Linked DNA regions of Rhodothermus marinus. The protein of the gene in region 2 interacts with the protein of the main gene of each other region in a pairwise test. Links are inferred from orthologs where the notes say so. Each region holds a gene or a part of one and is shown on either strand. Other genes may lie near its edges.

Region 1 (4,450 bases), 600 kb from region 2 along the record:
CAGGCCTTTCGTCGCAGGGTGATGGGTATAGTTCAGGTACGTCGTATCCTGAAGGGCAAAGAGCAGTTGGTGCCCCCGGGCGCGTTCTCGCGTGCGGCGATAATGGGGCGCGCGGATCTTTTCGGCGGTCGTTTTGGCATTCGCAAAGAGCCGGTAGGCGGCCTTGGTGTCGGCCCAAGCGGCACAGGCCTGATTGATCGATCCCGAAGGCCTGGCCGCCAGTTGGGCGCCTGTTGTGAGCAGTCGCCGCTCCAGACGCTTATCGCCCAGCGCAACGTCGTGTAACTCATGCACAAGCCAGGCGGACAGCTCATCAAGCTCAGGGTTTTCCGTATCCATTTGGGGCTCCTCTTTGATTGCTTCGCTGGGGTAAAAGGTTATCTTAAGTATCCTCCTGCTAATCCCACGGCACTTGTGGGTAAAGATAAGCTTTCAGGGGGAGCTGTCGCGAAGCGACTGAGGGGGTCATGGGATGCCGCACACATGCACCATGATGCCCGGAAAATCATATAACTTCCAGGTTGAGCAGGCCGATGACCTGGTTCAAGCACGTCTTTTCTGGCTCAATGTACCATGGTTTGCAGGAGTTCCTGCTCTGGAGAAATGCCCGCCATGGTGCTGACCTGGGCGTGCTGATGCAACAGAAAACGGCGTCGCCCCGGAAGGCGACGCCGTCAGGATAAATCCGAATTGCCGTGCGCCGACAACCTCAGACGATGGCCGGTGCGGCGGCCGCTTCGTCTTCCTGGGCTTCGGTGACCAGGCGTGTCACGTCGGCAATGGCGTCGCCGGGCTTGAGCTGGATCAGCCGGACGCCCTGGGTGTGCCGGCCCATGCGGCTGATGTCGGCCACGTGGATGCGGATCATCAGGCCGTTCTGGGTGATGATCATCAGATCGTCGGTGTCCTGCACGGCCTTGATGGCGATGAGTCGGCCCGTGCGCGGCGTGATCTTCATGGTCCAGACGCCCTTGCCACCGCGCCGGTGGACGGGATACTCTTCCAGCGGGGTGCGCTTGCCGTAGCCGTTGGCGCTGATCGAAAGGATGCAGGGCGAGGCTTCAGGGGCGACGGCCACCATGCCCACGACCTGCTCGCCGGGCTCCAGCGCAATGCCCCGCACGCCGCGCGTGTTGCGGCCCATCGGCCGCACGTCCGCTTCGTCGAAGCGCACAACGCGCCCGCCCGAAGAGGCCAGCAGCACGTGCGCCCGGCCGTCGGTCAGCACCGCTTCGATCAGCTCGTCGCCTTCGGCAAAGGCGATGGCGATGATGCCGTCGGCCCGCGGACGGCTGAAGGCTTCCAGTTCCGTTTTCTTGACCAGGCCCTGGCGCGTGGCCATCAGCACGTAGTGCGTGCGCAGGAATTCCGGATTTTCGAAGTCTTCCTTGCGGATGTTCAGCACGGTGCGCACGCGATCGTCGGGCGCGATCTGGATCAGGTTGCGGATGGAGCGGCCGAGGCTGGTGCGGCTACCCTCCGGGATGTCGTAGACGCGCAGCCAGTAGCAACGGCCGTGGTCCGTGAAAAAGAGCAGATAGTCGTGGTTCTTGCAGGCGAACAGGTGCTCGATGTAGTCATCTTCCCGCATGCCGCTGGCCTTCATGCCCACGCCACCGCGGCCCTGCTGCCGGTAGATGTGCGCCGGCGTGCGTTTGATCAGGCCCTGGTGCGACAGCGTGACCACCACCTGCTCGTCTTCGATCAGGTCCTCGATGGCAAAGTCGCCGCCGCCCGCATAGTCGATCTCCGTACGCCGTGCGTCGGCGTACTTCTGCTTCAGCTCGAGCAGCTCTTCCCGGATGATCTGCCAGCGCAGCGGCTCGCTGGCCAGGATGCTGCGCAGGCGCTCGATTTCCTGCAGCAGCGCCCGGTATTCTTCTTCGAGTTTCTGGCGTTCGAGGCCAGTCAGGCGACTCAGCCGCAGGGCGAGGATCGCGTTGGCCTGCGCCTCGGTGAGCGTGAAATGCGAGGTCTGTTCGACGGGCAACCCCAGCCGCTCGCGCTGCTCCGGCGTGAGCCGTTCAGGCAGTACGCCTTCCATGAGGCGCTGGCGCGCTTCGTCCGGGTCGGCCGAATAGCGGATGATGTTGATGACGAGGTCGAGGTGATCGAGCGCGATCTTGAGCCCTTCCAGGATGTGGGCGCGCTCCTCGGCCTTGCGCAGCTCGAAGCGGGTGCGCCGCGTTACGACCTCGTGCCGGTGATCCAGGTAATGGCGCATCAGTTCTTTGAGCGTGAGCGTGCGCGGGCGGCCGTTCACCAGCGCCACCATGTTCACGCCGAAGGTCTGCTGGCAGGGCGTGTACTTGTAGAGCTGGTTCTGAATCACCAGCGGCACGGCATCTTTGCGCAGCTCCAGCACGACGCGCAGGCCTTCGCGGTCGCTTTCGTCCCGGATGTCCGTGATGCCGTCGATGCGGCGCTCCCGCACCAGATGCGCGATCTTCTCAATCAGGCTGCTTTTGTTGACCTGATAGGGGATTTCCGTGATGACGAGCGCCATGCGGCCGGGCCGGATCTCCTCTTCGTGGATGCGTGCGCGGATCAGGATGCGGCCGCGGCCGGTGGCGTAGGCTTCCCTGACGCCGCTGTAGCCGTAGATGATGCCGCCCGTGGGGAAGTCCGGTGCCGGAAGATGCTTCAGCAGCTCGTCCAGCGAGATGTCCGGGTTGTCGATCATGGCCACGAGCGCATCGACGGCCTCGCCCAGGTTGTGCGGTGGGATCTTGGTCGCCATGCCCACGGCGATGCCGTCGGCGCCGTTGACGATCAGGTTGGGCAGGGCGGCCGGCAGCACGACGGGCTCTTTCAGCGAGCCGTCGAAGTTATCCTGAAAATCGACGGTGTCCTTGTCGATGTCCCGCAGCATTTCCTCGGCCAGGCGCGTCAGCCGTGCTTCCGTGTAGCGCATGGCGGCGGGACTGTCGCCGTCGATCGAGCCGAAGTTGCCCTGGCCATCGACCAGCGGATAGCGCATGGCGAAGTCCTGCGCCATGCGCACCATCGTGTCGTAGACGGCCGCGTCGCCGTGCGGGTGGTACTTACCGAGCACCTCGCCGACGATACGGGCGCTTTTCTTGTAAGGGGCGCTGGAGGTCAGGCCGAGTTCGTACATGCCGTAGAGCACGCGGCGATGAACCGGCTTGAGCCCGTCGCGTACGTCCGGCAACGCCCGGCCCACAATCACCGACATGGAATAGTCGATGTAGGAGGATTTCATTTCCTCCTCAATATTGACAGGAATAATGCGAGGTTTTTCTGCTTCCATTTCTGCTGAATATGATTGATGCCGAACCGATTGAGAACGATGCGATCGCAGCGGACATTTTCCGCCGGGGAACATCCCAAAATAGGAAAAAAGACCCGGTGAAGCGAACGCGCAAGATGAAAAAAGTTCTCATTTTTTGAGACGGGAAAGTTCTGGCAAATTTGCATTTGCGTGAAATGGAGACAGGCTTCACAGAGACGCGGGTGCCGCCGGACATTCTGGGGCACCGAGGAGCCAGGGGATTGCGCCCGGAGAACACCTGGCCGGCTTTTGCCCGGGCCATTGAGCTGGGGGTGGATGCGCTGGAGATGGATGTGGTGATTGCGGGCGACGGCACGGTGGTCGTATCGCACGAGCCCTGGTTTTCCGCCACGCTGTGCCGGGAGCCGTCCGGCCGTCCCGTGCGACCGTTCCGGCGCTACAACCTGTACCGGATGACCTACGCGGAGATCGCCCGCTTTGACTGCGGCAGCCGTCGGCATCCGCGTTTTCCGCAGCAGGAGCCGGTGCCCGCTCCCAAACCCCGGCTGGAAGATGTGCTGCGGCGGGCCGAGGTGTACGCGGCCGAACTGGGCCGCCCACCGGTGCGCTACAGCATCGAGATCAAGTCGCGGCCGGAGTGGGAGGGGAAGTATCAGCCCGATCCGGAGACGTTCGTGCGGCGGGTGCAGGCCGTCGTGGCAGCCTGCGGCGTGACGGCGCGAACCACCCTGATGTCGTTCGACGTGCGCGTGCTGCAGGTGGCGCGGCGACTGTTTCCGGAGCTGGCGCTGTCGCTGCTGGTGGAGCACCACGATCGCCGGCCGCTGGCAGACCAGCTGGCGCGGCTGGGGTTCGTGCCGGAGGTGTACGGCCCCGACTATCGCCTGATCACGGCAAAGCTGGTGGCCGAGGTCCACGCCCGCGGCATGCGCCTGATTCCCTGGACCGTCAACCGCGTGCGCGACATGCAGCGCCTTTTGCGTCTGGGCGTGGACGGCCTGATCACGGACTATCCGGACCGCGCCCTCGCTTTGCTGCGCGAAGCATAACGTCGGCTGCGTCCTGATGGAAAGAAGCCGGGATCGGATGGCGTTCCCCTGCACGGGCCGAACCCGATCCGGTGCTGGGAGGCGTTCGGGCTTTCAGTCGGGGACGGGGCGCAGGGGATGCCGCGCGCCATGATGCCCGGGAACTCGC
Region 2 (4,357 bases):
CCAGATCGATCCCTTCGTTACCGCCCACGTCGCGTACCGTGGTGAAGCCCGCCATCAGCGTACGCCGGGCATAGACCGAAGCCCGGAGCGCCTGCAGCGCGGGCGACATCTGAAACCGATCCAGGTAGCCCCCTTTCCGGCTTTCCATCGACAGGTGCGTGTGCATGTCGATCAGGCCGGGCAGGCAGTAAGCCCGGCGTAGATCGACCACCTGATCGCCTTCCTGCGGCGTGACAAAGCCGGACTGCACCGCTTCGATACGTTCACCACGCACGATGATGGTGCGCTCGGATATGGGTTCCGGGGAGACGCCGGGGTCGATGACCGTGCCGCAATGCACGAGCAGACGGCCGGAAGCGGGCTGCGCCTGCACGCCGGCGGCCAGTCCGAGTAGCAGCAGGAAAATGCACCAGCGCATGGCTGCAACGGGTTGGTGGTTCGCGGATGCCTTCAGCATACGACATTTCGCACACAGAAGGAACACCCTCCGGCGGCGCGCATAGGCTTGCGCTGCCATGCACGAGGAACCCATGGAAAAAGCGCCGACAGGGCGTCCCGGCCTGCTCGAAGCGTTCTGGCTGCTGAGCGCACTGCGCGTGGCGGTCCGGACGGCCGTCGCCGTACGCGCCCGACGCGAAGCACTACCGCTTCGGGTACGGCTGCGTCGGGAAGTGCGCCGACTGCGGCGGTTGCTCGACCGCCTGCAACTGGCGCTGCTCTACGCGGACGTCGTCGGAGACCAGACGCTCGATGCCGCGCTGCTGCGGCGCTTCGATCTGCTACTCACCGCCCGGGAGGTGGCCGACGCCTGGCGCACGCTCCATCAGGATCTGCTGCAATGGTACCCCGAGGTCCCGGCCTCGCTCGTGGAGGCGGTGCGGCGGGCGGCGCGCCGATTCGACCGCCTGGACGCCGAGTCGCCCGCCATCCGGTGGCAGGCGGCCCTGCACTTCGGAAACCGCGTGTTACGGGCCGTTCGGCACATGCTGCGCCGGAAGCGCTGAGAACTTCGACAGGGGCCGGGCGTACCACATCTGCTTGGTATTTGTCGAAAAAATCCGGTTTTTGCCGGTTATCAGGGAGTGGCAACTTCTATGCGTACGCGTCCTGCTGAGGCTTCGAACTACGTTGCTTCCAATATCCAGATTCTCGAAGGGCTCGAAGCGGTTCGCAAACGGCCCGCCATGTACATCGGGGATGTGGGCATTCGTGGCCTGCATCACCTGGTTTACGAGGTGGTGGACAACGCGATCGACGAGGCGATGGCGGGCTATTGCGACCGCATCGCCGTGACGATCAACGAAGACGGTTCCATCACGGTCGAAGACAACGGTCGCGGTATTCCTGTCGACGAGCACCCGACCGAGAAGCGGTCGGCGCTCGAGGTGGTGATGACCACGCTGCACGCCGGCGGCAAGTTCGACAAGAGCACCTACAAGGTGTCGGGCGGACTGCACGGCGTGGGCGTCTCCTGCGTGAACGCGCTCTCCCGCAAGCTGATTGCGACGGTAAAGCGCGACGGGTACGTCTGGCGTCAGACCTATGCCTACGGCAAGCCGACTTCGCCTGTCGAGCGCGTGCGCCCGATGCGCGAGGACGAAGAGACGGGCACGATCGTCCAGTTCTGGCCGGACCCGACCATCTTCAAGACGGTCGAATTCCGGTTCGACACGCTGGCCGAGCGGCTGCGTGAGCTGGCCTACCTGAACCGCGGCGTGCGTATTTCCATCGAGGACCGGCGCGAGGAGGACGAATCGCTCCGCTACGAAGAGTACTACTTCGAGGGCGGGCTCGTCGAGTTCGTCCAGTACCTCGACGAAACGCGCACGCCCATCCACGACGAGGTCATCTACATCGCGGGTGAGGCCGACGACGTGGTCGTCGAGGTGGCGCTGCGCTACAACGACGGCTACGCGGAAAACGTGCTCTCGTTCGTGAACAACATCAACACGCACGAGGGCGGTACGCACGTGGCCGGCTTCCGCACGGCGCTCACGCGCACGCTCAAGGCCTACGCCGAAAAGAACAACCTGCTGAAGAATTTCAAGGGCGAGCTTTCGGGCGAGGATTTCCGCGAGGGGCTGACGGCTGTCATCTCGGTCAAGGTGCCCGAGCCCCAGTTCGAGGGCCAGACCAAGACGAAGCTGGGCAACTCGGAGGTGCAGGGCATCGTGGCCGGGATCGTCTCGGAGCACCTGAGCCGCTGGCTGGAAGACCATCCCCGCGAAGCCCGGCGTATCCTCGACAAGGTGATCCTGGCGGCCCAGGCCCGCGTGGCCGCCCGCAAGGCGCGGGAGCTGGTCCAGCGCAAAAACGCGCTCAACGGCTCCAGTCTGCCCGGCAAGCTGGCCGACTGCGCCTCGCGTGATCCTTCGAAGTGCGAGCTGTTTCTGGTGGAGGGCGACTCGGCCGGCGGGAGCGCCAAGCAGGCCCGCAATCGGGAGTTTCAGGCCATCCTCCCACTGCGTGGAAAGATCCTGAACGTCGAGAAAGCCCGGCTCGACAAGATCCTGGAAAACGAAGAGATTCGAAACATCGTCACGGCGCTGGGGACCGGACTGGCCACCACCGAGGAGGACTTCGACCTGAGCAAGCTTCGCTACCACCGCATCATCATTATGACGGATGCGGACGTGGACGGCGCCCACATCCGGACGCTGCTCCTGACCTTCTTCTACCGCCAGCTCCGGCCGCTCGTCGAAGGCGGCTACATCTACATCGCGCTGCCGCCGCTCTATCGCGTGAAAGTGGGCAAGACGGAGCGTTACGCCTGGAGCGACGAGGAGCTGCGTCAGATTGTGGAGGAGCTGACCGACGGCCAGCCGCAACGGGCCGTCATCCAGCGCTACAAGGGGCTCGGTGAGATGAATCCGGAGCAGCTCTGGGAGACCACCATGAACCCGGAGACGCGCATCCTGCAGCAGGTGACCGTCGAGGATGCGGCGGCCGCCGACCGGATCTTCTCGATCCTGATGGGCGATGCCGTCGAGCCCCGCCGGAAGTTCATCGAACGGAATGCGCGCTACGCGACGCTTGACGTCTGAGGCGCCGGGCTGCTTCCATGACGCCCGATCTGAGCATCGTCGTCCCGGTCTACGACGAGGCCGCTTCGCTTCCGGAGCTGGCCGAGGAGATCCGCGCCGTCTGCGAGACGCATGGCTATAGCTTCGAAGTGTGGTTCGTGGACGACGGCTCGCGGGACGGCTCCTGGGAGGTCATCGAACGGCTGCACGCCGAAGATCCCCGCTTTGCCGGCGTGCGCCTGCGGCGTAACTACGGCAAAAGCGCGGCGCTGGCGGTGGGCTTCGAGCGGGCTCGCGGCCGCTATGTGGTCACGCTCGACGCCGATCTGCAGGACGACCCGGCCGAAATCCCGGCGCTGATCGAACTGCTGGAATCGGGCTACGACCTGGTCAGCGGCTGGAAGAAACGCCGTCAGGATCCACCCAGTAAGACGATCCCGAGCCGCTTTTTCAACTTCGTCACGCGGAAGCTCTCGGGCATTCCGCTGCACGACTTCAACTGCGGGTTGAAAGCCTACCGGCGCGAGGTGGTGAAGGCGGTGCGCGTCTACGGCGAATTGCACCGCTACATTCCGCTGCTGGCCTACTGGGAGGGCTTCACGCGGATCACGGAAAAGCCGGTGCGCCACCGGCCCCGCAAATACGGCCGCACGAAGTTCGGGCTGGAACGCTTCATCCGGGGCTTCCTGGACCTGATCACGGTGCTGTTCCTGACCCGGTTCATGTCGCGGCCCATGCACTTTTTCGGCACGTTCGGCGTGCTGGCGTTTCTGGCAGGGTTTGTCATCAGCCTGTGGCTTTCGCTGGAAAAACTCATCTGGAATCAGCCGCTCACGAACCGGCCGCTGCTACTGCTGGGTGTGCTGATGATCATGGTGGGCGTGCAGATGTTCACGACGGGGCTGCTCGGCGAGCTGATCATCCGGGAGCGGATGGAGCGGACACCCACTTACCAGGTGGTCGAGGAGCGTCCGCCGGAAGTCGTGCGAACCGTCTGACAACCATGGCCCGTCTGACGCTGGTCGGTCCGGTGGCGCCTTACCGCGGCGGTATCGCCCATTTCACCGAAGCGCTGGGGCAGGCGTTGCAGGCGCGTGGTCATCAGGTATCGGCGCTGAGCTTCCGGCGTCAGTATCCCCGGTGGCTTTTCCCTGGCCGCACTCAGACCGAGCCGGAGCCGGTCCCGTCGTCGATGCCGGCCGCCTACGTGCTCGATCCGCTGCGGCCCTGGACCTGGCTACAGGCCGCCCGCTGGCTCAGGGAGCAGCGGCCGGAGCTGGTCGTGTTCCAGTACTGGATGCCGTTCTTTGCGCCGGCCTACGGGACGATCGCCG

The links. Proteins that work in one complex are often made in the same cells at the same time.
Region 1: the proteins of gyrB (region 2) and gyrA interact in binary tests that used the Escherichia coli proteins (3 or more experiments, as listed by UniProt). The link is inferred for Rhodothermus marinus from one-to-one orthologs.

What each region holds. Positions count from the first base shown.
Region 1 is NZ_AP019797.1:2,726,225-2,730,674, reverse strand. What follows is about bases 491-3,579. They hold gyrA (DNA gyrase subunit A), read right to left. Parts: upstream 3,272-3,579; coding sequence 710-3,271; downstream 491-709. Other genes in these bases: GYH26_RS11835 (glycerophosphodiester phosphodiesterase family protein), read left to right, coding at 3,448-3,579. In the rest of the region: GYH26_RS11845 (IS4 family transposase), read right to left, coding at 1-339; more of GYH26_RS11835, read left to right, coding at 3,580-4,302. UniProt on the Escherichia coli protein: A type II topoisomerase that negatively supercoils closed circular double-stranded (ds) DNA in an ATP-dependent manner to maintain chromosomes in an underwound state.
Region 2 is NZ_AP019797.1:3,323,282-3,327,638, reverse strand. Bases 574-3,569 are described here. They hold gyrB (DNA topoisomerase (ATP-hydrolyzing) subunit B), read left to right. Parts: upstream 574-1,094; coding sequence 1,095-3,044; downstream 3,045-3,569. Other genes in these bases: GYH26_RS14560 (glycosyltransferase family 2 protein), read left to right, coding at 3,062-3,569; GYH26_RS14570 (hypothetical protein), read left to right, coding at 574-1,004. Also shown: GYH26_RS14575 (metal-dependent hydrolase family protein), read right to left, coding at 1-418; more of GYH26_RS14570, read left to right, coding at 516-573; more of GYH26_RS14560, read left to right, coding at 3,570-4,021; GYH26_RS14555 (glycosyltransferase), read left to right, coding at 4,027-4,357. UniProt on the Escherichia coli protein: DNA gyrase negatively supercoils closed circular double-stranded DNA in an ATP-dependent manner to maintain chromosomes in an underwound state.